Regions from separate parts of the Ruegeria sp. YKSF131 genome, predicted to be linked through region 2. Evidence: riboswitches for the same ligand, from Rfam matches in the RefSeq annotation. Region 2 holds a riboswitch; each other region holds the start of a gene.
The links. Region 2 has a riboswitch for cobalamin ahead of AC2FLZ_RS11100 (CbtB domain-containing protein). Riboswitches for the same ligand answer to the same signal wherever they lie in the genome.
Positions count from the first base shown of each region.

Region 1: linked by a shared signal. The riboswitch ahead of AC2FLZ_RS10665 (hypothetical protein) and the one ahead of AC2FLZ_RS11100 (CbtB domain-containing protein) in region 2 are both predicted to bind cobalamin.
Region 3: linked by a shared signal. The riboswitch ahead of AC2FLZ_RS17070 (DUF4198 domain-containing protein) and the one ahead of AC2FLZ_RS11100 (CbtB domain-containing protein) in region 2 are both predicted to bind cobalamin.
Region 4: linked by a shared signal. The riboswitch ahead of AC2FLZ_RS17280 (DUF1636 family protein) and the one ahead of AC2FLZ_RS11100 (CbtB domain-containing protein) in region 2 are both predicted to bind cobalamin.

Region 1 is NZ_JBXWQZ010000024.1:8,610-16,000, reverse strand. Features, by position in the region: gene nudC (NAD(+) diphosphatase) at 1-799, opposite strand, end outside; gene AC2FLZ_RS10685 (bifunctional 2',3'-cyclic-nucleotide 2'-phosphodiesterase/3'-nucleotidase) at 983-2,851, shown strand; RNA gene ffs (signal recognition particle sRNA small type) at 2,891-2,989, shown strand; gene rsgA (ribosome small subunit-dependent GTPase A) at 3,148-4,176, shown strand; gene AC2FLZ_RS10670 (alpha/beta hydrolase family protein) at 4,213-5,070, opposite strand; cobalamin riboswitch at 5,204-5,422, shown strand; gene AC2FLZ_RS10665 (hypothetical protein) at 5,514-5,921, shown strand; gene AC2FLZ_RS10660 (protein-tyrosine phosphatase family protein) at 5,913-6,425, opposite strand; gene AC2FLZ_RS10655 (DNA polymerase III subunit gamma/tau) at 6,598-7,391, shown strand, end outside.
Region 2 is NZ_JBXWQZ010000025.1:33,681-41,071, reverse strand. Features, by position in the region: gene AC2FLZ_RS11135 (heavy metal-responsive transcriptional regulator) at 1-372, shown strand, start outside; gene AC2FLZ_RS11130 (DUF411 domain-containing protein) at 657-1,133, shown strand; gene AC2FLZ_RS11125 (GDCCVxC domain-containing (seleno)protein) at 1,345-1,563, opposite strand; gene AC2FLZ_RS11120 (hypothetical protein) at 1,568-1,999, opposite strand; gene AC2FLZ_RS11115 (MerR family transcriptional regulator) at 2,037-2,453, shown strand; gene AC2FLZ_RS11110 (transglutaminase-like cysteine peptidase) at 2,802-3,425, shown strand; gene AC2FLZ_RS11105 (DUF1636 family protein) at 4,571-4,906, shown strand; cobalamin riboswitch at 5,088-5,303, shown strand; gene AC2FLZ_RS11100 (CbtB domain-containing protein) at 5,338-5,508, shown strand; gene AC2FLZ_RS11095 (CbtA family protein) at 5,513-6,211, shown strand; gene AC2FLZ_RS11090 (hypothetical protein) at 6,276-6,779, shown strand; gene AC2FLZ_RS11085 (L,D-transpeptidase) at 7,177-7,391, shown strand, end outside.
Region 3 is NZ_JBXWQZ010000055.1:13,273-20,663, forward strand. Features, by position in the region: gene AC2FLZ_RS17055 (ABC transporter permease) at 1-281, opposite strand, end outside; gene AC2FLZ_RS17060 (sugar ABC transporter substrate-binding protein) at 389-1,408, opposite strand; gene AC2FLZ_RS17065 (ROK family transcriptional regulator) at 1,598-2,788, shown strand; cobalamin riboswitch at 2,910-3,108, shown strand; gene AC2FLZ_RS17070 (DUF4198 domain-containing protein) at 3,241-4,026, shown strand; gene cbiM (cobalt transporter CbiM) at 4,033-4,644, shown strand; gene AC2FLZ_RS17080 (NikL family nickel/cobalt ECF transporter subunit) at 4,641-5,204, shown strand; gene cbiQ (cobalt ECF transporter T component CbiQ) at 5,204-5,983, shown strand; gene AC2FLZ_RS17090 (energy-coupling factor ABC transporter ATP-binding protein) at 5,980-6,630, shown strand; gene AC2FLZ_RS17095 (hypothetical protein) at 6,647-6,862, opposite strand; gene AC2FLZ_RS17100 (hypothetical protein) at 6,939-7,391, opposite strand, start outside.
Region 4 is NZ_JBXWQZ010000057.1:4-7,394, reverse strand. Features, by position in the region: gene AC2FLZ_RS17295 (ferredoxin-like domain-containing protein) at 1-972, opposite strand, end outside; gene cobN (cobaltochelatase subunit CobN) at 969-4,262, opposite strand; gene cobW (cobalamin biosynthesis protein CobW) at 4,266-5,321, opposite strand; gene AC2FLZ_RS17280 (DUF1636 family protein) at 5,326-5,700, opposite strand; cobalamin riboswitch at 5,795-5,999, opposite strand; gene AC2FLZ_RS17275 (NAD(P)-dependent oxidoreductase) at 6,102-7,097, shown strand.

The DNA.
Region 1 (7,391 bases), on a different contig from region 2:
ACCCAAACATCAATGAGGCCGGAAACGGCCAGGGCTGGCTGGACAGGTACGAAACCGCACCCACCGGCACGCCCGCCTCTTCCATCACTTCGCGGCGCACTGCTGCCTCAAGCGTTTCGCCGGGCTCAACAAATCCCGCCAGCAAGGAGAACATCCCGTCAGGCCAGCCCGGAGACCGGCCCATCAGCACGCTGTCACCATGCGTGATCAACATGATCACAACCGGATCGGTGCGCGGAAAGTGCTGCCCGCCACAGGACGGGCAACTGCGCTGCCATCCCCCTTGCGACACCTCGCTGGCGGCACCGCATCGTGCGCAATAGCGATGTGTTTCATGCCAGCCGATTATTGCCTTTGACGTTGCCGCCAGTTCCGCATCGCGCGCCGACAGCCGTGTCATGATCCGGCGCAGTTCGGCAAACACGTGGCCTTGCGGTAAATCAGGGTGTTGTTGTTCGGACTTGTCCACGAAGGCACCCAGACTGGTCAGATCCAGCCCCTCGGCTGTCCATGCGGAAATATCAACGGCAAACACGGGGGCGCTGTCAGCGCTCAGACCCAAAAACACCGGGGATTCAATGACGCCGCCGGGACCATTGCTAATCAGCGGGTGCGTCATCGGGATCATCGCAAGCTGGTCCAGCCCCTCACCCTGTACCAGCAGTTTTCCGCGCCATAGCAAGACACACTTCGCGGCCGGGTTGTGCATCGCCTCGGCCAGCTTGTTCGCATCTCCGCGATACTGCGCCGCCCGATCGAGGCCCGACCCCCCGAAGGTTACCTGCTCTGCGTTTTTCATTGGATTTCCTTTTGGTCTTGCGCACAGGGCTGCCACGTCTCGGCCTGTGTTGCAATGGCTATTCAGGGACAGAAAATCCACCACCCTGCCGCTGAAAAGCCGCATGGTGGCCTCGGAAAAATCATCTAGAGTGAATTTTGATGGATTTAATCAATACCCACATTCAATAGCAGAATACTCAAAGTGAAGATCCCCTCCTCGACGCAGGTACAGCCCATTGGTGACAGTGGGAAAATTCGCATTCTGGCCACAACCGACCTGCATATGAACCTGACCGGTTTTGACTATTACACCGACACGCCAGACCAGACGATTGGATTGACGCGCACCGCCAGCCTGATCCGCGCTGCCCGACAAGAGGCCGAACGCGCGCTGGTGCTGATGTTGGACAACGGGGATTCGTTGCAGGGAACCCCAATGGGCGATTGGGCCGCCAAAAGTGGCACTGCCCATCCGATGATGACGGCGTTCGAAGCCCTGGATTATGACGCGATCGGGCTGGGCAACCATGATTTCGGGTTCGGGCTGGCGACATTGGGCAACATCCTGACGCAAGCCCCCTGCCCAGTTATTTGCAGCAACCTGTATCGCACGCATGGACCTCAGCCCTGGCAGCGGCACATGGTTCTGGACCGCACCGTGTCTTTGAACGGAGAAGACATTCCCGTTCGCATCGGCATCTTCTCGGTTCTTCCGCCGCAAACGACCTGTTGGGAGGCGCATAATCTGGATGACGATATCGTCGTCGAGGATATCCTGCTTGCGGCTAAATCCCTGACGCAGACATTGCGCGACGAGGGGTGTGATATCATCGTGGTGCTTGCTCATTCCGGCCTTGGGGGCAGCGAGCCGGTAGCCGGGATGGAAAACGCCGTGATCCCTCTGGCCGCGATCAAAGGCATCGATGCCATTGTGGCCGGGCACACCCACCTGACACTTCCAGGAGAGAGCCACGCCAATACCCCGATGGTCGATCACCTGACGGGGCTGGTACATGGAACGCCCATTGTCATGCCGGGATCAGCGGGCTCTTACCTGGGGGTTATCGATTTGGCCGTGACCGCCGGGCTGGACGGCAAAGTGCGAATCCGGGATAGCCGCGTCGAACTGCGCCCGGTTATCAGCAACGGCACAGCCGTCGGGGAAGACCGTGAAATTGCGGGCTTGTGTGAGGTGGCGCATCGTATGACCCGTCAATCCGTTGCGGCACCGGTGGCACATATCCCGGATACATTGCACAGCTATTTCAGTTGCTGTGCGCCGGATCGCGGGCTGAACCTTGTAGCTGCGGCGCAAGCCGCCGCACTGCGCCCGCTTTTGCAGGGAACAGACCTGGCGGATCTGCCGATTCTGTCGGTTGTTTCGCCTGCCAAATCCGGCGGGCGCTCAGGCCCCCGCCATTATACCGAGGTACCCGCCGGAGAAATATGTTTGCGCCATGTCGCGGATCTGCATGTGTTTCCCAACGAGCTGCGCGCAATCCGGATCAGCGGCGCGCATCTGCTGGACTGGTTGGAGATGTCGGCCAGCGTATTCAACCAGTTAAAGCCCGGTTCCGAGCCCGAACTGATCAACCCTGAACGGGCCGGGTACAATTTCGACATCGTGTTTGGACTGTCTTATCAGATCGACCCCACTCAGCCGCCTCGATACGATGCGCAGGGGAAAATGATCCATCCAGACCACAGGCGGATCAGCGATCTGACATATGCAGGCCGCCCCGTACGACCGGAGCAGATGTTCGTTATGGCGCTGAACAATTACCGCGCCAGCGGAGGCGGGCATTTCCCGCATGCGACAACGTCTGAGTTCATCAGCCTGCCACCGCTGAGCATCAAGGACCTTGTGCGGGATTACCTGGCGCAGCACCTTCCGCCCGATCCGATCGTCACGCAGCCCTACCCGTTCTCGCTGATGCCGCAGCGGGGCGTGACAACAATTCTTCGAACAGGTCCGGGCGCCCCGAAATATTTGGATGAGTTGCGCAGGTTCGATCCCGTGTTGCTGGGCTCGGATGGCAGGGGATTTGAACGCATCCGCCTGACGCTCTGACGGGTTGTCTTTTCCCGTTGCCTTCCCTATATCCGGACTCGAGAGGTTGGCGCGGGCGAGCGCCTCGCCAACCTGGTCAGGTCCGGAAGGAAGCAGCCACAACGAGCCCCGCTTGGGTCGATGTCCAACCTCTCACTTCGTGAACCACAGCCACAGGAGGGCTTTATGATTGTAGTGAAAACCCTTCGGGCAGACTGGTTCTGATTCACCGGAATCACCGGACTGCCTGAACACACGACCTGCGGATGCGCGCTTGCCATCCGTTGGCATTGCTGTTTCTGAAAACAGGCAGATAAATGTCTTATACGCTTTCGGACCTGGGATGGTCCTCTTACTTTGCCGCGCAGCATGCGGTTTTTCCTTCTGACACGCCCTTTCGTATCGCATCGGTACATCGGGACCGTCTGATCGGGCTGAGCCCGGATGGTGATATCCCTTTGCTGACACCGGATAATCCGACCGGTTCATATGCCGTTGGGGATTGGGTCCTTGCCGACGCCGAAAACCGCGTGCGTCACATTCTGGACCGGCGCAGCCTGCTGCAACGCAGGGCTGCCGGTACAGGTGCCGCAACACAACTGATAGCAGCCAATGTCGATGTGTTGTTCATCGTCAGCTCGTGCAACGCCGATTTCAACCTGCCCCGGCTGGAACGTTATCTGGCGCTGGCACATCAGGCCGGATGTTATCCTGTCGTTGTCCTGACGAAAGCTGACCAGTCGGATGACCCCGGCAGTTTCTCGGGACAAGTGCAATCTCTGGACCCTTTTTTGTCGGTACTGGCGATCAATGCGCTGGACCCGGCAGATATCGAAAAGGTTCTGGCATGGTGCCCCAAAGGCCAGACCGGCGCGCTGGTCGGGTCGTCGGGCGTGGGTAAAACGACGCTCAGCAACGCCATGACGGATCAAAACCTCGCCACCTCTGGAATTCGCGAAGACGACGCACGGGGCAGGCACACGACAACGGTGCGCGCGTTGCACCGGATGGGTAACGGTGGCTGGCTGATTGACACGCCGGGAATGCGCGCATTGCGTTTGTTGGACGCTCAGGACGGGATCGACAACGTGTTCTCGGACATCACAGAGCTTGGCCAAAGCTGCCGCTTTTCGGATTGTCAGCACGAGACCGAGCCCGGCTGTGCCGTGCAGAACGCAATAGGCAAGGGCGTTCTTGATCCGGCGCGGCTGGACCGTTGGCGCAAGCTGCGGCGCGAAGATCAGCGAAACTCGGAAACCGTTGCGCAATCGCGGGCGCGGGACAAGGCGTTCGGCAAGATGGTCCGCGGTGTCATGCAGGACAAGAAGCTTCGCAAACGGCCATAGCTGCAAGGTGTTATGGAAAACCTGCGTCGCGTCTGATCAGGCGATCAGGCGCGGCCAGACCGCTGCATTGCGCCGGGCAAATGCGCCTATGTGACCAATCTCCGGCAGCCCAAATTCGGCAGGCTTCAGAAGGTGGCGTCTGGCCCCGGGGCCATACAGATCGGCAAGGCGCCAAACCGCCTCGGGCGGAACCATCTGGTCGTCTTCGAACGTGAACAGATCCACAGCTGTTCCAGAACTGCCCCAATGCGCATCAGGCAAATTCTGCCCGATCTCGGGAACGTAGCTAAGAGGAGCTGTGCACCATTTGCGCCATTGCCAGTATACCGAGGCTGGCAGGTCCGAGCCAAACCCGATTGCTTTGCCAGGCAGATAGCCAAGCGCCCGCACCATCAGCGGTGCATGGCCATACCAAAACAGCCCCGCCAACCCCCGATAGGGCCATGGGTGATCTTTCAAAGTCACCAGCCCCGAACACACACAGATCATACGGTCGATCTGGTTGATATCCGGCTGCACCGGCCCCAGCATCGCACCGACCGAATGGCCAATGGTCCAGTGCTGCGCCTTAGGAAATCGCCTGCGCAATTCGGCCCGTGCCGCTGGCATGTCGATCAATGCCCAATCCGCCATTGTTGCAGTTGCGTCTTTCAGGCGACCGACCAAAGAAAGCCCGTAGTCCCGATAGTCATAGGTCAGGCAAGCTATCCCCCGCTCGGTAGCCAGCCATCGCGCGAAGTGTTGATAATAGTCACGCGGCACGCCTGTGGCACTGTTCAGCACGACAACGGTTTCCGGCTCACCCACTGGCCGATGCAACCGCGCCGACAAGGTCACGGACCCTGACGGAAAGCGGAAATCTTCGATCAACACCGTCTGTTCCGTATCCAACATGATTCCCGGCTTTCGCTGAAACAATCGGTTTGCCTGCCTTCGATGCTGACGACACTAGGCCGGAACGTAAACCGCATCCAGCATGACCAAACGTCCGGCCTAAAGATCGGCTTGACTCGGAACGCGATCAGACGCTAGCGGTTGTGTGATGGTTTCCGGCCCCCACAAGAGGTCGGGATGAAAAGGGAACACGGTGCGGTTTGTCTGGTCACGCAGGCATCAACCAAGTCCGCGACTGCCCCCGCAACTGTAAGCGTTAAGCAATGCCGAAATACCACTGGCCTATGGGCTGGGAAGGTCGGCAGAGCAATGACCCGCAAGTCAGGAGACCTGCCATCGGAACTGAAACCGAAACTCGGGCGGGGTGTCCGGGCAGGTCCTGACGGCGAAATGCTGTCCCACCTGCCCCAATATTCCAGCCCACCACGCGCGGAGGGCGCAGGATGATCTGGAAGACAAAGTCACACGAATACAGCGCAACAGTGTGCCAGCGGACGGGCAAAACCTGCCCGGCTTTGGCGCGACTGGCCCGCTCGATTTCCGAAGCCATGGCGCAGGCGGTTTCGGCCACCAGCGAGGATTTCGAATTTGAAGGCAGCAGCGCGCTATCACATTGCGCGGAAGGGTGCATGGCAACGATCCGAGCGCGATCCGACAGCGTTCGCGTTTTCTGCGGGGCGCACCCTGATACGGCAATTCGGGACCTTGATGCCTATGCCGATTTGATCTTCGGACCTACATTCAGCACGCTGCCCTCGGGCATTGTCGCGAACCCGCCTTGCGCCATGATCGAGGTTTCAACGATCCGGCCTCGGAAAACCGGCTACGCACCCCAGCAGCTGTCAGCTTGATCCCACTTCCACCTGTGCCGGGGTGATCCGGGACGCCCAGGCCAGCTGCGCATCGGTTTCGACAGCGCAGGGGCGCACGGCCCGCAGGCGGTCCAGTGCGTCGCTGGCGCGTTCACCGCATTCAACCATCAGTCGCAGAACAATCATCCCGGATCTGCCGCACCCCCCACGGCAATGCACAAGAACCCGGCCACCGCCCGACAGCGCATGTCGGGCCGTGGCGCTGACCTCTGGCCAGGCCTTCTGAACCGCCTGCGTCGGTGCTCCAAAATCTTCGATCGGCAGGTGAACCCACCGGCTGGCACGGCTTTGGATGTCGCTGCCAAAGTGCTGCGCGCCATCCTGAAGCATTTCAACATCCGTCGTCATTGAAATCACAAGGCCCGGTTTCCACGCCGCAATCATATCCAGATCGCCGACGTAATCCCCGCCACGCCCGGGCATTGAAGTAAGGGCAAGCGTTCCGCCTCCGACCTGCAGAGCAAAAATGACCAGCTGCGACATGAAGTGCGTCCTCCCCCAAGGTACTCTTTAAGAAATGAGCCATTAAATCCGCTGGACCAGTTTAGTTGGAAACCAGCCCGTTTCTGAAACAAAAAATCATCACGCCCCACAGTGGACGCGGACTGCCGCCGCCACTACGCTGTGCCGAAGCACCGAATCCGAGCGAGTAGACATGACAGACACGCCCAGCCCCGCCTATCAGGTTCTCGCCCGCAAATACCGCCCGGAAACCTTTGCCGACCTGGTGGGTCAGGATGCCATGGTGCGCACCCTGAAAAACGCTTTTGAAGCCGACCGGATTGCGCAGGCCTTTGTCATGACCGGCATTCGCGGAACGGGTAAAACCACCACGGCACGGATCATCGCCAAGGGCATGAACTGTATCGGACCGGATGGAACCGGAGGGCCGACAACAGAGCCTTGCGGTCAGTGCGAGCATTGCATCGCGATCATGGAAGGCCGCCATGTCGATGTGATGGAAATGGATGCCGCCAGCCGTACCGGCGTCAGCGATATCCGCGAGATCATCGACAGTGTCCGCTATCGCGCAGCCAGCGCGCGCTACAAGATCTACATCGTCGACGAGGTTCACATGCTCTCGACCAGCGCATTCAACGCGCTGCTCAAGACGCTCGAGGAACCGCCCGCACATGTGAAATTCATCTTCGCGACCACCGAGATTCGCAAAGTGCCGGTCACGGTTCTGTCGCGGTGTCAGCGCTTTGACCTGCGCCGGATCGAGCCCGAAGACATGATCGGCCTGCTGCGCAAGATCGCCGGGGCCGAGAGCGCGCAGATCGCCGACGATGCGCTGGCGCTGATCACCCGCGCTGCAGAAGGGTCGGCCCGGGACGCGACCTCACTGCTGGATCAGGCGATTTCACACGGGGCTGGCGAGACGACCGCCGATCAGGTCCGTGCGATGCTGGGTCTGGCGGATCGTGGTCGTGTTCTGGACCTGATGGA
Region 2 (7,391 bases):
ATAGGCGTCGAGACGATCCGATTTTATGAAAGGAAGGGCCTTGTCACTCAGCCGCCGCGCCCAATTGACGGCGGCGCGCGGGACTATGGTGGTGACACGCTTTGGCGGCTGAAATTCATATCCGGCGCTAAGAAGCTCGGATTTTCGCTGGCAGAAATCGCGGAAATTCTGGAGTTGCGCACGGTACCAAATACCGAGTGCGTCGCGATGCAGGCCAGAGCGCGCAAAAAGCGGGACGAAATTCAGGAACGGATCGACGGGCTTGTACGGTTGAGGAACAATCTGGACGAGCTGATAGCGGCGTGTCCGGGGCGTGGTGGAATTCAGAACTGTTCGATCGTGGGTGCCATAGAACGCAGCAGTGAGAAATAGGCGCAATTCCGGCCTTGATCGGAGGGTAGCGGAGTTGCTTGCGAACCGGGTTATTGCCAAGCAAGACCCAGAGTGGCTGGTGCAGCGAAAAAAGGAGAGCGAGGGTTCCGTCTCCGAGCAGAGTTTGCGCCAGATCATTGTGAGAAATCCCTCCGTCGCCCAGAAAGCCATATCTGATGAGTATCCGAGGGTAACGAATATGGCAGTCTCGTATCTGCGATCCGCATTCAACCCTGCCGGTGCGCTTTCACATCGGTTCAAGACAAGTTTTCCCCGGAGGGAACATGACGACGAATAACCTGAGCCGCCGCCGCGTGATGCAAGGAGCCGCGGCCCTTGCGGGAAGCGCGGCGCTTCCCGCCTTCGCGAAAACCGACCGTTTCATCCATGTCCTGAAGGATCCGAATTGCGGATGCTGCGGCTCGTGGATCAAAATCATGCGGGCGGAAGGCTTTGAATTAAGCGTGGAAAACAGTGCCTGGGAGGCCTTGAACGCTTACAAAACCGCCAACGGTATTCCAGAGGGCATGATGTCATGCCACACGGGCCGCGCGGAGGGCTACATGATCGAAGGACACGTCCCGCCCGCTGACATCCGGCGCCTGCTGGGCGAACACCCGGATGCTGTCGGACTGTCGGTTCCCGGAATGCCGTTCGGCTCGCCAGGCATGGGGCCGGAAAGCGAACGCGAAGCCTTTGACGTCTTCCTGATCCGCAAGGATGGAACCACAGAGGTGTTTGCCAGCTACCCGGCCGTATGAAGTCCCGACGGCGCTGGCAAGATCCTGAAAAACACGGCGCTCGCTTGTTCTGCCCGGTTTACGTGACATTCTTCACGGCAAACCAGTTGATCCGTGACTTCACGCCTGCCTTGTCCTACCGGGCAAGTTCCAGCCTACGGTGAAAAAATACCTGCGTCCGCCAAGCCTGATGACCGGCTTTGCGGACAAAACCGACATCCCGGTCGCCGTATCAACCGCAGCATTTGTCGCCCGCCTGAATTGGCGGGCATGGGGCCGATCCGTAGGAACAGTAGACGCAGCAATCGCCGGGAAGTGGCTTCAGGACTTTTCCGCAAGATGTGCATTCGTAGAACCACTGGCACGCATCTGTTGGCATCGTTTCAGGTCTTGAATGTCCACATTCCGGGCAGATGATCGTGCTGACAAGGTTCGGGCGTTCTTCACTCATGGCGTCACATTAAGGTTATCAGGAAATCATTTATTCGGATTTCGTTGAGTACGATAACCCAAGCGATGGTCGTTAACGCAAAACTGCCTGTCAGCCACCATTTGAGGCGGTCGAGTGAACCATGGCGGTACGCGACGATGCCAGAGAGAAACAGCAGGGCCGTCGAACCGCCGAGCACGTAATAACTCGCGGCGGCAATCTTGCCAAATACGGCCAGCCAGCCCCCTCCCAAGCCAAGTAAAATCAAGGCCATCGGCAAGATGCAGCAGGTCGCAACGCCAAATGCGGTAAACGATCCAAGAAAACTCGCCCCTACAAACTTGCTCATAGTCTGCTTTCTCCGACTTTGACGATCCTGAGCGGAAGCCGGTTCGGCTTCCTCGATTTTTGCTTCGTGCGGTTTGCGAAATTCGACATCATGACCGACAATATGCATCCTGTAGTGGCTACAGGTTCAAGGGAAAGGTCATCACATGATTGCGATTGGCGAAGTGGCGAGATTGACCGGCCTGTCGGTCGAGACGATCCGCTACTACGAACGGGAAGGCATAGTCGAGAAAACCGGTCGAACCGCCTCGGGGCGCCGCGCTTACACGGAACGGGAAATATCCGAGCTCAGATTCATCAAACGCTGCCGCGATCTTGGCTTCACTATTCAGGATGCATGCGCACTTCGCGAATTGTCCAAAGCGCCGGAGCAAGCCTGTCGTGACGCCGAAGACGTCGCAACAAAACATCTCGACAAGGTCAGGTCAAAGATCGCCGCTCTCCAACGGCTGGAGCAAGCATTGGTAGAACTTGTGCAGACCTGTACTGAAGGAGCAGCATGCCCCCTGCTAACGGCGTTGCTCAACGAGCCTGTCGTCAAAGATGTCATTAGCGGTCACTAATTGCAGCGCCCGGAAAAACCGAAACTGCCTGTCTCAGTTTGGGGAGGAGCGGCTTCATTGTCCCAGTATTTCGTAACCTTAAGCGATGACGGCCGATCTGTGTTGTATTTTTGTTGAATGAGAGAATTGCGATCAGCTTACCCTCTAGTTCGCGCTGTTAGCTATGCCGGACTGGTGATGGCGTGGATGCTCTGATGCTGTCAACTAAGGAAGAAATACCAAAGAATCTGCAAATTTTTGCCGCTTTACCCCTAGAGGCTAAGAAGCAGTTGCAATGCCTCAAGGCACATGAAGGCTTGGAATAAAATACATTGGCCCCGGAAGTTTGGATACCTTCGAGGAACGAGCATGGAGAAGGCAGATATGACAAATCCCACGTTAGTTCAGAGAATGTTATCGAAAAACCTGCTGGGTTATCTCCCAATGATCTGTTTTATATGCAGCTTTTTTGTGTCTGCCGCTACATTACAAGCCTCTGAGCTTCCCTCGATCGGTCTTGACAGAAAGATTGAAGCGCCATCCGGTGCCAAAACACTATGCAAAGATTACTCTTGGGCGTGCGCGAGCGCTCGTAGTTCTGGTCTGTCCGTGGCACAAGAAAATCAGATCGTTAAAACGATCAACACGCGCGTCAATCGGAGAATCCGTGCCGTTTCGGATCAAAGCCAATACGGGACAAAGGAATACTGGACACTGCCGACGCAAGGGTCAGGAGATTGCGAAGACTTCGCTTTGCAAAAGAAGTTTGAACTTGTGCAGAACGGTGTGGATCCTACGAAGCTACTAATCGCGACCGTCTTGGACACCAATCGCAATGGCCATGCTGTTCTAGTCTATCGCTCGAGTGAAGGCGATTTGGTTCTGGACAATGTTACCAACAGGATCAAAACGTGGAAGGAAACAAGGTATCTTTTCCTACGAATACAGGACCCGATTCACCCTGATCGTTGGGTACAGGTTTCTAGCGGCTAAACCATTGGGTAGACATTGGTTGCCTCTCGCAATTGATGTCACGACCTGCATTGTTCTGGGCGCATAGTTGAGTTTCGATGCTCAGTCCGACTCGTCCATCTGCTTGTGTTTGCACCATTGCGTGTGAACGAATTCGATCCGCGCGCCAGATATCTCGGAGGTGTCGTATTGGCCTACTGTTGGGATTCCGCAAGCCATACACGTAGACAATGGGCGCGTTTCCGCAGCGAAACCTTCCATTTGACCCGCTCAGATTGGAGTATCTCCGTCAAGTAAAGGCCACCGGGTCGAGCGCGTTACGGCGAAGATATCGAACGCCTGATTAGGACGACCATGGAGGCCGTTCATCTACTTTAGGGAAGAACGCAATTATCCCCCAAGGATAAGGGGAAATGCGACGGCTCCGGCACTGCGTCGATGACATTGGAGGAGTTCGAAGACTGGCTGCACCCGGAGATATGCCGTTATCACAACACCCATCACACCGGGTTGCGGCGAGAACCGATGGCGGCATGGGCGATCCTCGGTTGTAGTGACGCAGACAGAAAAGTTGTTAATGCCGAGGCGTTTCGCATCAGCGTACTTCCTTTTGAATGTCGTCGGTTGTCGCTACGCATTCAGTCCCATGATCGGTCGTGGTAACCGAAAGGTAACCATCAAGCACGAACCCCGCTATATGTCCCGGATCTAGACTGTAATTGACGATAGAACGAACCTAGTTACGCGCAACAAGAACCTGTCGCGTCTCGGAATTCGCCTTGGGAGGCGCGGTGCGCGCGGACCTGAAAATAGGCGTGTCATGGCGAGCCGATCCCGGAGGCAATGCTGTTTCAGATTATTGAAGAACAAAGATGTTTCGCGTGAGCTGTTTCCACTTCATCGCCTACCACCTGCTTCAGCTCAGTCTCACGTAGAAACTTAAAAATTTTTTCGTCTGATGGTTGCTTCTTCGCCCTGCCAAATCCCCGTCTCGCACTCGGTGTATTTGCAAAGTTTTCGAGGGCTAGGGCTCATGTGTCCTTCCTGCCTGAGTATGGACTCTTTTCCAGACTTAGAGTCAAAACACGTATTGAAACTGAGCTAACAACCGACCAGCAAATATGAAATCTCAGATGGAAGTTCTCGATCAAGGATCAGCCTGACGCATGTGCCTACCTAACCTCACGCTTTGCAGAACCTGCCGCGACGCGGATTCCACCCTTTATGATCAATTAGCCGCAACGCTGGAGGCATCGGGGGTGCAAGCCGAGTTGCAGCAAGTGGATTGCATGTCCGGTTGTCACCGACCACAGACGTTGGCGGTGCGACAAAGCGGCAAGACCGCCTATCTTTTCGGTGAGGTTACGGTTGTCGATCTTCCGGACATAATGATCTTCATGCGGATGTATGAGGACAGTACTGACGGCGACTTCGCTGACGCCAGGAAGCTAGGTAAGCTACGTTTCAAGGCGATTGCACGTATACCGGCACAAAAAAGATAGCCAACATGCAACTTGCCGACCAAAGCTCCGGTGTCGAGTTTTCAGCTTACAGTTTGTGTTTTTCGACTTAGCCTTCTGCACTGAACGGCTAAAATCTAAACCAAGCCTGCCATTACCTAAGATTGACCGCTGCAGAATACTATGATGTCGCTTTCGTACTTGACGGAACAAAGCACTATGGAACAATAAAGGCTTCTACGGTGTCCAAAGGTGCCTACGCACTGGGACTGAAACGGGAATGAGGACGGTGCACCAAACTACCGCACTGAAGCCTTGACCGCCCCCGCGACTGTGAGCGGCGAGCGGCCTTCCAATACCACTGGCGTAATGGCGCTGGGAAGGGGGAAGTCTGCTGTGACCTGCGAGTCAGGAGACCGGCCGTAGGATGGACACAACATATGCCGTCGGGTGTGACGGCGAGGAGGATTAAAATGACGACAAAAACGATCAAGGCATCCGCCGCTGGCGCATCCTTTCTGCCTGCAGTATTCGCCGTGGTTCTGGGTCTAGGGATCATTACCGTGACTGGCCATGTTCAGGCTTCTGGCCTGCATGACGCGGCTCATGATGTGCGCCACGCAACTGGCTTCCCCTGCCACTAAAACAATGTTCAGTCGTATTCTGACCAGCGGCTTGTTCGCTGGTGCAGCAGCGGGGCTGATTGCCGCCCTTCTGCAGTTGTATTTCGTGCAGCCAGTGCTACTTCACGCCGAGCTCTATGAGGGCGGCGACCTGGTGCATTTTGGCGCTGATCCCGTAACTGCGCATCCCGACCTGCCCGGCATGTTCGCCGAGCCGATGCGCGATGGTCTCAGCATTATCTTCACCATGCTTACCTACACCGGCTATGCGCTAGTCCTGGCGGCGCTGATGTCAGTAGCCGAACGTCAGGGGCATGAGATCAACGGCCGCACCGGCCTGCTTTGGGGTCTTGCGGGCTTTGTCGCCTTCCACTTTGCTCCTGGCTTGTCACTGGCTCCAGAAGTTCCCGGCGTAGCGGCAGCAGATGTGGGAGTGCGTCAGATCTGGTGGACGGTCACCGTTGCCGCAGCCGGCGTAGCCATGTGGCTGATTGCCTTTGGAGGTAACCTGGTAAGCTACCTGATTGCGGCCGTGCTGCTAATGGTACCGCATATTATCGGGGCCCCTGAGCCTGAGAGTTTCTCTGGGCCGGTTCCGACCGAGATCGGGGCGCTTTTTGCTGCCCGGGCCTTCGGCATCGGCATGGCCGCCTGGGCACTCTTAGGCAGTTTCACCGGCCACTTCTGGCAGACAGAAGGCAAGCGCGCAGGCGCTGCAGTCTGATCGCGCTCCTCCATTGCTACCCCGCTGGTTACACCGGCGGGTTTTTTTTATTGAGGATGACAAGATGTCCCGTTCTCTTGCTCTCTTTGCCATCGGACTTGTCTTTGGCGGCGGTGCTGGCTTTGTGATTGCCGCCAGCAGCGGTAGCACCTTTGAGAGCCATGACCATACTGACCCGGCCCAACACGGCGGCAACATGGAGATGGCAGCGCACGACCACTCCGCTGCCACTAATCTGCCTGCCGACAGCGACGCCCCCAGTGTGGCGATCCAGATGATTAAGGATCCTATGGCGGGCTGGAATCTGCGTGTGACACCGCAGAACTTTCGCTTTGCTCCGGAAAATGCCTCCACGGCTGACGTTCCAGGCGAAGGTCACGCGCATGTTTATATCAACGGCGAAAAGCTGGGCCGCCTTTATGCCAATTGGTTACACCTTCCGTCGCTCCCCGATGGCGATGTTGAAGTAAAAGTTTCTCTCAATGGCAACAGCCACAGCCCTCTGATGGTTGAGGGTGTGCCCGTGGAGGCCAAAGTGACCGTGCAGCCTGACGGCGATGACTCCTGATTGACATTCCTGGCTGAGAAGACAACTACGCGGATTCAGCGGGTCTAAGCGGCAAGTACAGCGTGCGCGCGGGTTTTTGCCGCTCTGTATCCAAGGACAGATAAGCTGTTGCAAAGCCGCGCCGAATTCCCGTCTTGTTCCTTTGGCTTGCATCGTCGGAAACCGAAAACATGAAGCAACTACAATGGGCATTTCGGTTCTTTCCATTGCTTTTTTGACCCAGTCCAAAGCAAACTCGATCAAATCAGAGTTCACGCCACCGCGCACCTGATCGACTGGATAAACTAAGCGTTACCTGAAACCTCTTGAAGCTCTAGCTGCTAGAGGCTTTAAGACTCGAATTTGATCGTGAAAATGCGATGCAAATACATTGAACTTGTGAACCAGGCTGAGATCTATGCTGACAAGGCGCTATTTCATTCAATCAACCACTGCGCTGTTTTCCGCGTCTGCGGCCAGTCCATTGATCGCCAAAACATGGCCAACCTCGTCGCAAAAGACCTATTGGGACAGCCAGGTCACGCCATTTGATTACGATCCAGCGACCTCAAATCCATGGGGCGTTCATGACCGTTTTTTACCACGACGTGTCGTAGCAAATGATGGTTTGGT
Region 3 (7,391 bases), on a different contig from region 2:
ATCACAAGGCTTTGTGCCGCGGCCACGATCCCGACGATCTGAACCTGTTGCAGGATCAATGTCAGCGCAAAGGGCGAAAAGAACTTGGGGCCCAGCAAGACACCAAAGATGACGATGGCAGCGACAAGGACAATCAGCGGGACCAGCGACGGGTTCACATGCAGAAAATGCTGAACCGTCCCGACAAATCCGCGTTGGTGATCGTCAAACTCGGCGACTTTCTCCGGGCTGCCTTTTGCGGCGGTTTCGAAATCGTCAGCTTGTCGTGAAGAATCGGACATGGAACTTCCCCCAAAGCGTCAGGTTTATGACGACTTTAGCAAGGTTTCAGGCGTGTGGGTGGTTTTGATAAGTGGAAGGCCGCGCAGCGGCCTTCCAAACATTCAGCTTAACCCCAGCAGAGGTCCATGCCTTCCTGAACCGAGATGGACTCGACGCCGTCGGCGGCCTTATCCGTCACAAGCGCCACACCGGTGTCAAAAAAGTCCTTACCGGGTGTGTTCTCGGGCTTCACGCCTTCGTCCGCCCATTTCTTGACGGCCTCAACGCCCAGCGATGCCATCAGCAGCGGGTATTGCTGTGATGTTGCACCGATGACGCCGTCCGCCACGTTCTGCACGCCAGGGCAGCCGCCATCGACGGAAACGATCAACACGTCATTTTCGCGCCCGATAGCCTTAAGCGCTTCATAAGCGCCCGCTGCCGCCGGTTCGTTGATGGTGTGCACCACGTTGATCGTCGGGTCTTTGGCCAGCAGGTTCTCCATGGCGCGACGACCGCCTTCTTCGTTGCCAGCGGTGACATCGCTGCCAACAAGACGCGGGTCGTTTTCATCGCCAATCACGTTCGGATCGGCCAGATCAACACCGAACCCCTGAAGGAACCCTTGATTGCGAAGCACATCCACAGTGGGCTGGCTGACCGCAAGGTCCAACGTGGCGATTTTGGCGTCATTTGCCGCATCTCCCAGCGTGGCTTTTGCCCATTGTCCGATCAGAAGCCCCGCAAGGAAATTGTCCGTGGCAAAGGTCGCGTCGGCCGAGTCGATAGGCTCAAGTGGGGTGTCCAGCGCAATCACCAGCAGCCCGGCATCGCGGGCCTGCTGCACCGCCGGAACGATGGACGACGTATCCGACGCGGTCAGCAGGATACCCTTTGCGCCATCCAGAATGCAGGTTTCAATGGCCTGAACCTGAGTTTCGTGGTCTCCGTCGACTTTGCCGGCAAAGGCTTTCAGCGTCATGCCAAGCTCTTCGGCTTTAGCTGTGGCACCCTCTCTCATTTTAACAAAGAAAGGGTTGGTATCCGTCTTGGTGATCAGGCAAACGGTTTCACCTTCGGCCATTGCACTGCTTGCCATGGCCGTAACCGCCAGCGCCGTGGCGCCTGCAAGTTTCGCAAGTTTCATCGGTAGTCCTCCCAGTTTTCCCAATGCCCTTCCGGGCATACGTTTGATCGGGCGAAAACCGGCCCGATCTCACATAAAAACCATCACAAGATTCGAATTTCGAGTCAATAAATAAATCACTCTTATTTATTATTGACAGAAAGGAAGGGTTCCAACATTGTCGTCATGAAGGGGATGGCCGTGTCTGCAATGAACTCTCAGGGCAATACCACTGGCGTACGCGAGCCAGACATGCGCGGCACCAACCAAAGTGGAATGCGGGCCCGAAATGAACGGCTTGTCCTGTCACTGGTCCGGCGCCATCAGGCCCTCGCAAAATCTGAAATCGCGCGCATGACCGGCCTGTCGGCGCAGACGGTCTCGGTCATCATGCGCCAGTTGGAGAACGATGGGTTGCTGTTGCGGGGCGAACCGATCCGGGGAAAAGTCGGACAGCCATCGGTTCCCATGCGCCTGAACCCGGACGGCGCGTATTTCTTTGGGCTCAAAGTCGGGCGGCGCAGTACCGAACTGGTGCTGACGGATTTCCTTGGCAACGTCAGGCACCGCGAACGGCGGACCTATGATTTTCCGACGCCCGAGGCGACATTGAGCTTTTCCACAGAAAGCCTCGACAAAGTGATGGCGTCAATGTCGCACGAGGCGCGCAGCAGAATCGCGGGCCTTGGGATTGCCATGCCGTTCTACCTTTGGGACTGGGCACAAACATTGCAGGTTCCTCAGGAAAAAATGGATCCGTGGCGTGACGCGGACCTGAAAGGCGCGTTGGCCGCTAGCTATGACGTGCCGGTTTTCCTGCAAAACGACGCAACGGCCGCCTGCGGTGCCGAGCTGGTGTTTGGCCCGGCGGAAGGCCCACGAGATTTCCTGTATTTCTATGTCGGCTTCTTCATCGGGGGCGGGGTGGTTCTGAACGGCTCCATCTTTCCGGGGCGGGGAAATGCCGGTGCGCTTGGCCCATTGCCTGTGCCGGACGAAGTGGGCGGAGTGAAACCGTTGATAGATGTCGCCAGTCTTTATGTGCTGGAGCGTGCGGTTGGTGGAAATGCCGCAACAGCCGGTTCAATCTGGGAAACGACACGGCATTGGGACGTACCGGAAACCCTCCTTGAGAATTGGCTGAACCAGGCGGCGCACGGAATCGCCCATGCCATCGTCTCTTCTTGCAGCCTGATCGATTTCGAATGTATCAAGATTGATGGCTGGATGCCTGCTGATATCAAGGCGCGGCTGGTGGAAAGGGTTGAGCTCAAACTATCCCATATGAACCTGACCGGGCTTGAACGGCCCTTGGTGCTGGCAGGGGCGGCGGGCCCGGATGCCCGGTCATTGGGGGCGGCCAGTTTGCCATTGTCGGAAAGATACCTGCTCGAAGGGTAGGTTCATCCCCGAAAAACCCCGACCTGTATCCAAAGCGGATCAACCGGAAAAAGGGCATTGCCCGCTGAACTTTTTGACAGCCAGCGCAATTGATCGTTGACGGATGCTGAAGAAGTCTGGCAAGCCGCTCGGCATGTCCGGTTCCGGGGCGTGCTCTGGAATCAATAGGGAATGCGGTGCGGGCTTTGGCCCAATTCCGCAACTGCACCCGCAACTGTAAGCGGCGAGCAGGGCTGAAGTGCCACTGGAGTTAATCCGGGAAGGCCAGCCCAACGCTTTGACCCGCAAGTCAGGATACCTGCCGGACATGTGCCTTTGACAAGGGCACTCCTAATCGGCGACGGGATGTGCGTCGGAGCAGGATGCTTGAAAAAGCAGCTCGGCTTGGACGTCCCCGCAGTCAAAACGCATCTCGTACCGGGGTTGGTACGAAGGGACAAGGACGACTATTGATGACCAAGCTGCTTTCTGCAGCCGCTGTGGCGATGGCGCTTCCAGCGATGGCAAATGCGCATTTCCTGCTGGAATACACCTCTGACACCATGATCGACGCACCGGGGAATGTTCCGGTCAAGCTGATCTTCTGGCATCCGTTCTCGAACGGGCATGTCATGGATCTGGACAAGCCGCAGGAATTCTACGTGATCCACAACGGTCAGAAAACCGACCTGCTGGACACTCTGGAACCCGTGCGTTTCACCGGCGGCGAAAACGAAGGCGCGGCATTCAAGGGTTATGTTCCCGTCAAACGGTCGGGCGACTATGTGCTGGTGACAGTTCCCCAGCCCTATTACGAGGGGTCTGAGGATATCTATATCCAGCAGATCGCCAAGGCATTCATGAACCGCAACGAATTGCCGACCGACTGGATGAACCCGGTGGGCTTGCCGGTTGAGATCATCCCGCTCAACAAACCGACCAACATCATCGCGGGTTCGACCTTTACGGGTCGGGTTATGGCAGAAGGCCAACCGGTTGCGGGTGCCGAGATCGAGATCGAGTACATGGCCGCAGAACCGGACATGGAAAGCACGGCTGCTTCGGCCCCGACCGTCTCGCCGTTGCCGGGTGGTGCATTGGTCGCAACTTCGGATGATAACGGGTATTTCACATTCGGCGTTCCAAAAGCCGGATATTGGGGTTTTGCAGCGCTCGGCGCCGGTCCCGTGACCGAACACAATGGCAAAGAACTCAGCCAGGACGCGGTCATCTGGATCCGCGCCTGGGATTTGGAGTAACCGTAGATGCATATCGTTGACGGAGCCTTGTCCAACCCGGTTGTGATCGGCGGCGCCGTCGCTGCGGCGGGTGGAATTGCCATGGGCCTCAGGTCGCTGGATCTTGATCGCATCCCCACTGCGGGGGTGCTGTCAGCCAGCTTTTTCGTGGCATCGCTGATCCATGTTCCTATTGGTCCGTCGTCGGTGCACCTGATCCTCAACGGTATGGCCGGGCTTTTGCTGGGGTGGGCCGCATTCCCGGCCCTGTTCGTCGGGCTTTTGCTGCAAGCCGTCTTCTTTGGCTTTGGCGGGTTGACGGTATTGGGGATCAACACCCTGAACATCGCGTTGCCCGCGGTTCTGGCCGGACTGATCTTTAGCCGCCTGATCGCCCACGGCTCACCTCTGCAAGGTGCGATATGGGGCGGGGTTGGCGGTGCCTTTGCCATTGCCGCCACAACCGGCATGGTTGCGTTTTCACTGGCCTTGTCCGGGGATGCCTTCCTGCCTGCGGCCAAGCTTGTTTTCTTTGCACATATTCCTGTCATGGCGATTGAGGCGATCCTGACCGGGTTCGCGGTTTTGCTGGCGCGCAAGGTCAAGCCCGAGCTGTTTGTCAAACGAGCGGTCGCATGAGGTATCTGGCAATCATTCTGGCGCTGTGCTGTGCACCCCTACCTGCCTTGGCGCATAAGGTCATAGCCGGAGTGTTTGAATCCGGTGACGCCATCGAAGGCGAAATCGGCTTTTCCAACGGCGACATGGCAAGCGATACCGAGGTCATCGTCAACGGCCCGGACGGAGCCGAGCTGGGCCGTATCGTAACAGATGCAGACGGGTTCTTTATCTACACGCCAAACGCGCCGGTGGCCCATACTTTCTTTGCAATCCTTGGTGCCGGGCATGTGGCCGAGGTTACCATGCCCGCTGCGGATGTCGCCCGGATCATGGGCGTTGAAGCGGAACCTGATACCCCGCCAACAAACGCACCTGCCCAGACAGCGGCGGTGCTCAGCGATGAACAACAACAGGTCATTGCCAGGGCTGTTCGTGATGAGCTGCGCCCGCTACGACGCGAGATCGCGGCTTACCGCGAACAAAATGATCTGCAAACTGTTCTGGGTGGGATCGGATATATCGTCGGTCTGTTTGGTCTGGGCTTTTACTTTGCGGCACGCCGCAAGCTGGCGGCCTGATGGCGCATGTTCTGGGACAACAGGAAAGCACGCTGGTCAAAGCGGGCGCGCAGCGGCGCGGCGCGATCAACCCGCTTGATCCTAGGATGCGGATCGTTATGGCGGTTGTCTTCGCGGTGGTGACAGTGGCGGTGTCCTCGCTGACAGCGCTGTGCGCGGCTCTGGCGGTGTCCCTTTCGCTTCTTGCCGCGTCGCGTCTGCCCTGGCGGAAGACATTGAAACGCATGGCCATGATGGACGGGTTCATCCTGTTCATGCTGGTGTTGTTGCCATTCTCCATGCCCGGCGACCCGATGTTTACGCTCTGGGGGTTTCCCGCAAGCTGGCAGGGCTTCTGGAAAGCGGTCGAGATCGCCTTGACGGCCAACGCGGTCATCCTGTCCCTTATGGTGCTGGTCGGCACGATGGAGCCGGTCACGCTTGGCCACGCCCTGCACCGCCTGCGCTGCCCCGAAAAGCTGGTTCACCTTTTGATGTTCACCATCCGATATATCGAGGTTCTGCGGGAAGAATACCTGCGCCTGCGCGCGGCCATGAAAGTGCGCGGCTTTCGCCCGGCAACAAACTGGCACACCTATCGCAGCTTTGGCTATCTCGTGGGCATGATGCTGGTGCGCGCGATCGAAAGATCCGAACGCATTCTTGATGCGATGAGATGCCGGGGTTTTTCAGGCCGTATGCTGTTGCTTCAGGACTTTACCCTGACCCGAAGGGACATCGTTTTTGCCGCAGGTCTTGGTGCTCTTTGCGCGGGTCTGATCATACTGGATTTGGCATGACACTGATTGCGCTTGAAGAAATCCGCTTTGCCTACGCCGGTCAGCCACCCGTTCTTGACGGTGCCAGCCTCAGCCTGTCCGCTGGTCAACGCCTGTCGCTGACGGGCCCGAACGGGGCAGGAAAATCGACCTTGCTGCGCATTACGCTTGGCTTGCAGCGCGCACAGTCCGGCACGGTCAGGATCTTTGGTCAGCAAAGGGTGCATGAGGCTGATTTTCACGACGTGCGCCGCCGGGTGGGCCTTGTGTTTCAGGATGCGGATGATCAGTTGTTCTGCCCGACCGTCGCCGAGGATATCGCCTTTGGCCCGCTCAACCTGGGCAGAACACGCGACGAAGCACTTGCCATCGTTGAAAGCGTGTTGGGTGATCTGGACCTGATGCATCTGAAGAACCGCATCACCCACAATTTGTCAGGGGGTGAAAAACGGCTGGTTACGCTGGCGACCGTTCTGGCGATGGAGCCCGAGGTTCTGCTGCTTGATGAACCCACCAACGCGCTGGACCCACGGAACAAGGCCCGGCTGCTGGAAATCCTCCGGGCATTGCCGCAAGCGATCCTTCTTGTCAGCCATTCCCCGGCCTTCCGCGCCGAACTGGCACCGGATGCGCTGGATTTGCGAGACGGAAAACTGGTTGCTGTCTGACAGGACCAATACGTGTTCAGCTGTTCCGCTTTCGGCTCATAAGCCCATATCTGACTGCCCATGCGCGAAACGATAGGCGTCTGCGACGGTCCTGTTTCACCGGGTGTTTCGACTGCGCGCCACCTTTTCGGTTGAACTCGAAAACGTCGATGATGCGCTCGGCGCAACCGCAGGCTTCGCCCATGCCAACTTTGGCAAAGTAGAATTTTTCGAAACGTTCCGGGTTTCGCATGGCACCCCTCCTGTTCAAGCGTAACTCCAAAAGCCAAGTGCCGCCAAATCACTTTGTTGCGGATGCAGAGGGGGTCCTATGGCGCGGCGAATGCGCTTCCCGTCCAGACATTGTCCAATTGATTGAAGACCGGCGAGGTGATGAGCATCTCGGCAGGGTACAGCAATTGCAGCTCATCCGCGAACCGCGTGACGCCGGGTACAAGCCCGGTGATGTTTTGCCACGCGGCCCAGCTGCCGGGATCGGACAGGCTGGTGGGATTGCCGGGATCAGCCGCCTGGTGCCAACCGGCCGCATTCAGGATCGGTGAAAGGGCAAAGCGCGCATCGTTGCTGTCAACCTCGGAACAGGCAGCAGCATCGCATTCCCAGCTTGTCCAGTCTGCCGCCGCGATGGTCCCGGCAATCGGGGCGGCGGCGTTGATGACCCGTGCCAGAACCTCGAACCCGCCGCCAGCAGTCGGACGGCTGAGCGACAGGGGGTCGGTGGCCACGGCATGCAGCGCCGCGGTCGGTGCCAGGCTGAGGGT
Region 4 (7,391 bases), on a different contig from region 2:
GCAGCCCGAGACATGCAGACGACCGTGAATGCGCCGAGCCAATGCACGGGCGATGTCGCGGGTTTCCACCTGCGCTTGCGGGCAGAACGGCGCGCCGGGGCAGGCGTCGGTTGTCATCATCGGATCGGCTCCGTCCATGACGAAATCCGGGGAGGGTATCGCCGCCCCGCCTTCCAGCAGGATCAGCCGCCACGGGGTGACACGCAGGGCAGAAGCGCCGCTGGCTTCAACCAGTTCACAAAGCTTGCGCGCAGGCAGCGAGCCGAATGCCGCGCCGTAGAGAGAACCCAGTTCACAGGGGCCGGGTTGCAGTTTTTCACCGATAGGACCGGGGGCAAATCCCTGCCAATCCTGTGGCAGCGCGTAGGCGACCCGCGCCATGCGGCGTGTCTCGGCCGTATAGGTCTGGGCAAACCAACGGGCCAGCGCGATCACGTGGTCGATGGCGTCGCCTTCGGCCACACACCGCCCGGTTTTGCAGCCGTCGGCGCGCAGGATCAGACCGTCAGCACCCAGTTCCAGACGAATATCTGCGGAATCCGAGGCCAACAGGCGCGTCGGGCCTGTATCTATGGCAAAACCGAACTTAGCGGGCAGAGCAGGCAGTTCCGCCAGTCGATCGATCAATTCCTGCGTCAGCCGCGCGGTCAAATCGCCCGCCTGATAGAGCGGAGTGACCAGAATATTGCGGCGTACTTCGATGCCGGGTTCCGCATCAAGCAAGTCCAGCGCCGCAAGCTCCACAAGCAACGGCTGGTGGTCGCGCTCATCCACGCCGCGCAGCTGCAGGTTGGCACGATTGGTCAGGTCAATGGTGCCGTTGCCGAACTGTTCAGCCAGTTCGCACAAGCCAATAGCCTGCCTGGCATTCAGTCGCGCCAGACGCGGACGGACCCGCACGACCAGCCCGTCGCCTGACATCATCGGGCGATGCGCGCCGGGACACCAGCCTTGAACGATAGGTGCACTCATCTCAAACCCTCCAAATCGGCCCGGATCGAATTCCGGCGCGTGTTCCAAAGCCCCGCTTCCAGCAATGCACGGAACCTGTCTTGCATGGCCTGATGGGCCTTCGGGTTGGTCTCTTGTAGAAAGGTATCAACGGCCTCATTACCCAATGTGGCTTCGTGATAGAGATCAAACAGATGCGGAGCGACAGTGCCGGACAGATGCGCGAAAGAGGCCATGTGATCCAGCGTCGCAGCAATCTCGGCGGCGCCGCGAAAACCATGGCGCTGCATCCCCGCAATCCAGCCGGGGTTGGCAGCGCGGGCATGAACGACGCGGCTGATTTCTTCCGGCAGAGTCCGGGCGCGCGGATTATCTGGGTTGGTGTTGTCCAGATGGTAAAGCTGAGCGGTGCCCCCAGCGACCTTTTTGGCGGCGGCAAAACCGGCTTCATGCGTGGCATAGTCGTTGGCCAGCAGCAGGTCAGTTTCCGTCAGATCCTGGAGGTGAACAAAACTGTCGGCATTGGCGACACGATCCGTGATTCCCGCTTTGTCCTGCGCGATGTGTTCACCTTCCAGCGCGTACGAGCTGGCCTCAAGCCATGCCTCCCCGGCTTGGGCGCGCGCCTCGTCCGTATAGGTCTCGGACAGATGGGTCATGTTCAGGCCGTAACTGCCGGGTGCCGGGCCAAACACCCGCGTAGCCGGGGCGTGACCGGCATAGGGGTTCCAGTCGGTCGCTTCATCACGCTCTGACAAAGCCCGAACCGCCTGACCATAAAGGGCTGACAATGTGGGGAACACATCGCGAAACAAGCCCGAAACCCGCAGGGTGACGTCCAGACGCGGGCGGCTCAGGTCGGTGATGGGTAAAACTTCGATACCCGAAACCCGCTCGGATCCCTTGTCCCAAACCGGCTTTACACCCAGCAGGTGCAGGGCCATGGCGAATTCTTCGCCCGCAGTGCGCATGGTGGCCGATCCCCACAGATCGACAATCAGCCCTTTCGGGTAATCACCTTCCTCCTGCAAGTGCCGCCGTACCAGTTCCTCGGCCAGTTTCACGCCTTGCGTGTAAGCTGCGCGGGTGGGCACAGATCGCGGATCGGTGGTGTAAAGGTTTCGCCCGGTCGGCAGCACGTCAAAGCGGCCCCGATAGGGCGAGCCGGACGGGCCAGCCTCGATCCTCTTGCCGGCCAGCGCATTGATCAGGGCCTTGCGTTCGGCATGGGCGGATGGGGCTGGGTCGAAACTGCCGGTCACGTCCGGTACACGCCCATAGACGTGCAGCCCGTCGCCGAACTGACTTTCTTTGATATCGCAGACAAAGCGGTCAATGCGCGTGATTGCTTCGGCGGTGCTGGTGGCCTGATCCAGACCCAGATCGTTCTCCAGTCCAATGGCCTGTGCTTCTTCCCGGATATCTTCCTGCAGCCGGTCGCGGCGTCTGGGGTCAAGACCGTCCGCGTTTGAAAATTCGTCCAGCAGGGCTTCCAGCCGCACCATCCGGTCAGGCGTTCCGCTTTCTTTCATGGGAGGCGGGATGTGGCCCAGGGTCACCGCGCCGATCCGGCGTTTGGCCTGCGCGGCCTCGCCCGGGTCGTTGACGATGAACGGGTAGATCACCGGCAGGTCACGGATCAGTGCCTCGGGCCAACAGTTTGCCGATAGGGCGACTGATTTGCCGGGCAGCCATTCCAGCGTGCCATGCGCACCGATATGGATCAGCGCATCCGCTCCAAGACCTTTGCGCAGCCACAAATAGAAGGCGACATAGCTATGGCGCGGGGTGCGCGAAAGGTCGTGATAGTCGTCATCGCGCAGCTCGGGTGTTCCGCGTTCTGGTTGCAGTGCGACCAGTGCCTTGCCGCGTCGCAAAGCCGTGAAGTGAAACGCGTCATGAGCGAAAATTGGGTCTTGCTCGGGATCGCCCCATACGGTGTGCAGATCGGTGCGCAGGGTCTCGGGCAATTCAGCGAGTGCACTCAGATAATCCTCAAGCGGCCACGATACCCGGGCGTCCAAGAGTGTGTCGGCAATCGGTTCGGCAGCCGTGATGTCGTAGCCTTCACCGTGAAGATCAGACAGCATCGCTTCGGCTGAGGCCAACGCGTCGAGACCGACCGCATGGGCCATCTGCCAGTCTTTGCCTGGATATGTGGACAGTACCAACGCGGGGATCTGGTCTGCCTTGGGTTTGTCATTCAGGGCGAGCCAGCCCGATACCCGGTCGATGATCGCCTCGATCCGGTCCGGCTCGGCCCGATGCGCAAAACGCGAGTATTCCAGATGCGGATCGCGCTTGCCCGGCTCTTTGAAGGAGGCAATGCCTGCTGATATTCGCCCGTCCACTTCGGGTAATACCACATGCATGGCGAGGTCGGCAGGCGACAGGCCGCGTTCGGCCTCGGCCCAAGCCTTGCGTCGCGAGGTGGCGAGGGCGACCTGAAACACCGGCACATCCGCCGCGTCCAAAGGCGACGTGCCAGACGCGCCCTTTCCCGAGAATGAAGTGGCGTTGATGATGGCCGATGGTCTCAGGGCAACGACCTGTTCCCTGAGCCAGTTGGCAGCGGCCGGGGCCTTGAGCGACGGGGCGAACAAACCCACCGCCTGGAGCCCGCGGGCGCGCAAGCTGCGGATCAGGGCCGCGACCGGGGCTGTGTCTGCTGATGTCAGATAAGCGCGGTAGAAGGTTACGAGAATGCGTTTAGCATCGTTCTCGAACGCGGAATCCACCGGGATGACACCTTGTTCCGGGCACCACGCACCGCATTCGGGCACGGTTTTCGCGCCCATCACCGGGCCGGCATAAAGCCCTGCTGCTAACGCCATCTGGGCCAATGCGGCCTGCGCGGCGACTTCTCCGCCGGTATCACAAAGATGTGCCAGCCGCCGCAGGGTCGAGAGGGGCAGGGTCGAATACTCATCCAACCGAGTGTCTTCGCGCCCATCCGCCGGTAAAACGGCCAGCGCGATGCCTTTGGCCTGTGCCAGTGCCAGAACCTGTTGCAACCCGTAAGACCAATAGGGCACGCCACCGATCAGACGGATCAGGATGCCCTTTGCGCCTTCAAGTGTCTGTTCAACATAGGTGTCGACGGACAGTGGGTGTTTCAATGCTGCAAGATTGGCCAGTCGCAAGGTTGGCATCCGCCCCTCAGGTCCGCCGCCGCGATGCCAGCCCGCCGCGAAAGCGCCCAGGTCACTGTCGGAAAAGGACAGCACAACCAGATCGGCTGGGCTTTGGCCCAGATCGGTTGGGGTCTCGGTTTCCTCGAGCCCGTGGCTTTCGCGAAAGACGACGTGCATGACTTACTCGGCAACCTCGGTCACACCCACTAGGATATCACGGATCTCAGCCTCTTTGATGTCGTCATGTTCGGCAATGACGACCAGGCGCGAGCGGCGCTCTTCACCGGGCTCCCACGGGCGGTCGTATTGGTGACGAACCCGTGCGCCGACAGCCTGAACCAGCAGGCGCATCGGTTTGCCAGTGACGGCGGCATAGCCTTTGACGCGCAGGATATTCAGCTCAGTTGCCAGACGTTCAATCCTGGCAACCAGTTCCGCCGGGTCGGTCTGTTCCGGCAACTCGACGATGATGCTTTCGAAATCGTCATGCTCATGATCGTGATGGCCATCGTGATGTGACGGGCGCGCGTCCATGTCATTTTCGGCGGCAGCCTCAAGGCCAAGCACGACGCGTACGTCGACGACACCCTCGGCAACCTCGACGACGGGAAGCGGGCGCGGCGCCTCAGCGGCGATGATCTGTTTAGCTTTCGCGACACCTTCGGGACCTGCCAGATCGGGCTTGGTCAGCAGGATGATATCCGCGCACGAGATCTGATCCTCGAACACCTCGGACAAGGGTGTTTCGTGGTCGATCGAGTCATCAGCCAGCCGTTGGGCATCCACCGCTTCAACGTTCGGAGCAAAGCGACCGGCGGCCACGGCCTCGGCATCGGCCAGCGCAATAACGCCATCAACGGTAATTTTCGAACGGATATCAGGCCAATCAAACGCTTTCAGCAGCGGTTTGGGCAGTGCAAGGCCGGATGTTTCGATCAAAATGTGATCCGGGCGCGGTTCCAGCGCCATCAGCGCCTCGATGGTCGGGATGAAATCGTCGGCCACGGTGCAGCAGATGCAGCCGTTTGCCAGTTCCATGATGTTTTCCGCAGGGCATTCCGGAATCGCGCAGGACTTCAGGATGTCGCCATCAACACCCACATCGCCAAACTCGTTAACAACAATCGCAAGGCGCTTGCCCTGCGGGTTCTGCATCAGATGGCGCACCAGCGTGGTTTTGCCCGAGCCCAGAAAGCCGGTGATCACAGTGACGGGGAGTTTTTCAAGGTTCGACATGATCTCAGGCTCCAATCGGGGGAATGCGCGAGGCGCAGTTTTTGCGGAAATGTTCAGGACGGTCGCGCCATTTCACCAGACCATCGCCTGTGGCCAGATACTTAGTCGCGCCATCGATGATGACATCGACGTGATCGATTTCGTTCAGATTCTCGTAAACAAAGGTCCAGCGATCCGGCCCGCCCCGAAGCACGATGGAACAGCCCTGATCGCAGTTCGAAAGGCATTCGACCGGTTTCAGAATGATGCCATCCGGCAGGACAGCCTGTTCCAGGGCCTTGTGCAACAATGTGCCGGGTCGCTCAGCGTCATCCTCGACGGGCAGACCCCGGCGGCAAGTCGTGCAGACCAGTAGCTCTACCGGTGCGTTCTCGCTCATGTCTCTCATCCCCCCAAATCCTCTTCGCGGGGGACGGGGTTTCATGCGGGCACCACGTCTGCACATGGACCCGACACCGGAACACCCCGCCCGGTTTCAACTTCGGGTGTTGGCAGGTCTCCCGGCTTGCGGATGCCAGAGCGGTCGCTCTGTCGGATGTCCCGCCTTCCCGGCACAGGCCAGTGGCATTGGGCATCCTCTCCGGTCACGGTCGCGGGGGCGGCTGCGTTTGGCGGATGAACCGTTGACGCATTCCCTTTTCATCGGCTGTCGCCGACACCAACGACAGGGACATGCGGCACCGCTGACCCGCTTGTCAAGCGGTTCGCGCGCAACAAATAAGCCAAGGAGAAAAAAGCGACCTGTAGGCGTCGTTCGGCGGCATGAAGAATGTGTTCGGTATGTGGTCGCATGACGGGAAAACGACGAACTTGGAGATGCGTCATATGAAAGTGGGATTTATCGGTCTGGGTAACGTAGGCGGCAAGCTTTCGGGATCCCTTTTGCGCAACGGCATTGATCTGACTGTGCATGACCTGAACGCGGATCTGGTGGCCGAGTTTGTCGCCAAAGGTGCAAAGGCGGCTGAGGGGCCCGCCCAGTTGATGCGCGATTGCGATGCGGTGATCACCTGTCTGCCGTCTCCGGCAGCATCGGATGCAGTGATGCAGGAGATGTTGCCCGAAGTGGGCCCCGGCAAGATCTGGATGGAGATGTCGACCACGGACGAGGCCGAAGTCAAACGCCTGGGAGCCGAAGTCATATCGCGCGGCGGTGCGGCCGTCGATTGCCCGGTTTCTGGCGGGTGCCACCGTGCCGCGACGGGCAATATCTCGATCTTTGCGGGCTGTGACCGGGAAACGTTTGAACGAATTCTGCCGTTCCTGACGACAATGGGTCGTCGGGTTTTGCACACCGGCGAACTGGGCTCGGCCTCGGTGCTGAAAGTGATGACCAATTATCTTGCCACCGCCAACCTGATCACCTGCGCCGAAGCACTGGTTACGGCAAAGGCTGCGGGGATGGATCTGAACACGACCTATGAGGCGATCAAAATCTCGTCCGGCACGTCCTTCGTGCACGAAACCGAAAGTCAGGTCATCTTGAACGGGTCGCGCGATATTTCCTTCACCATGGATCTGGTGAAGAAGGATATCGGTCTGTTTCAGGAGGTCGCCGACCGCGCCGGGGTGCCGCTGGAAATAAACCCGGTGATGATCAACATCTTTAACGATGGTATCGCACGCTATGGCGAACGCGAGCTTTCACCAAATATTATCAAGCGGCTGGAAGAGGCAACCGGCCTGGATATCACCGCCCCGGGCTTCCCTGCCGAAATGACGGATGATGAGCCGGAGGAGCCGGGATACGAGGTTGTGCCACAAGGGCGCGCCTGAACGTAAAGCACATACCAGACAAAATCGCGCCCCTTGAACGAACAGGGGTAGGCAGGAGTTCCGAAAAACACGCCATATCTGGCCCGCAATTCGACAGAATCGCGGGCCTTGAACGTCTTGAAATACCGAGCGTCGCACGCGTGTACTGCGGGGTTAAGTCAGCGATTTGGATGTTGTTGGAGGCGAGTACCGGAATCGAACCGGTGTACACGGATTTGCAATCCAGAAAGAGCGTAAGCAAAAACAACGGCTTATGGGTGCAAAACACCTCCTGACAAAAAGTGAACAAAAAGC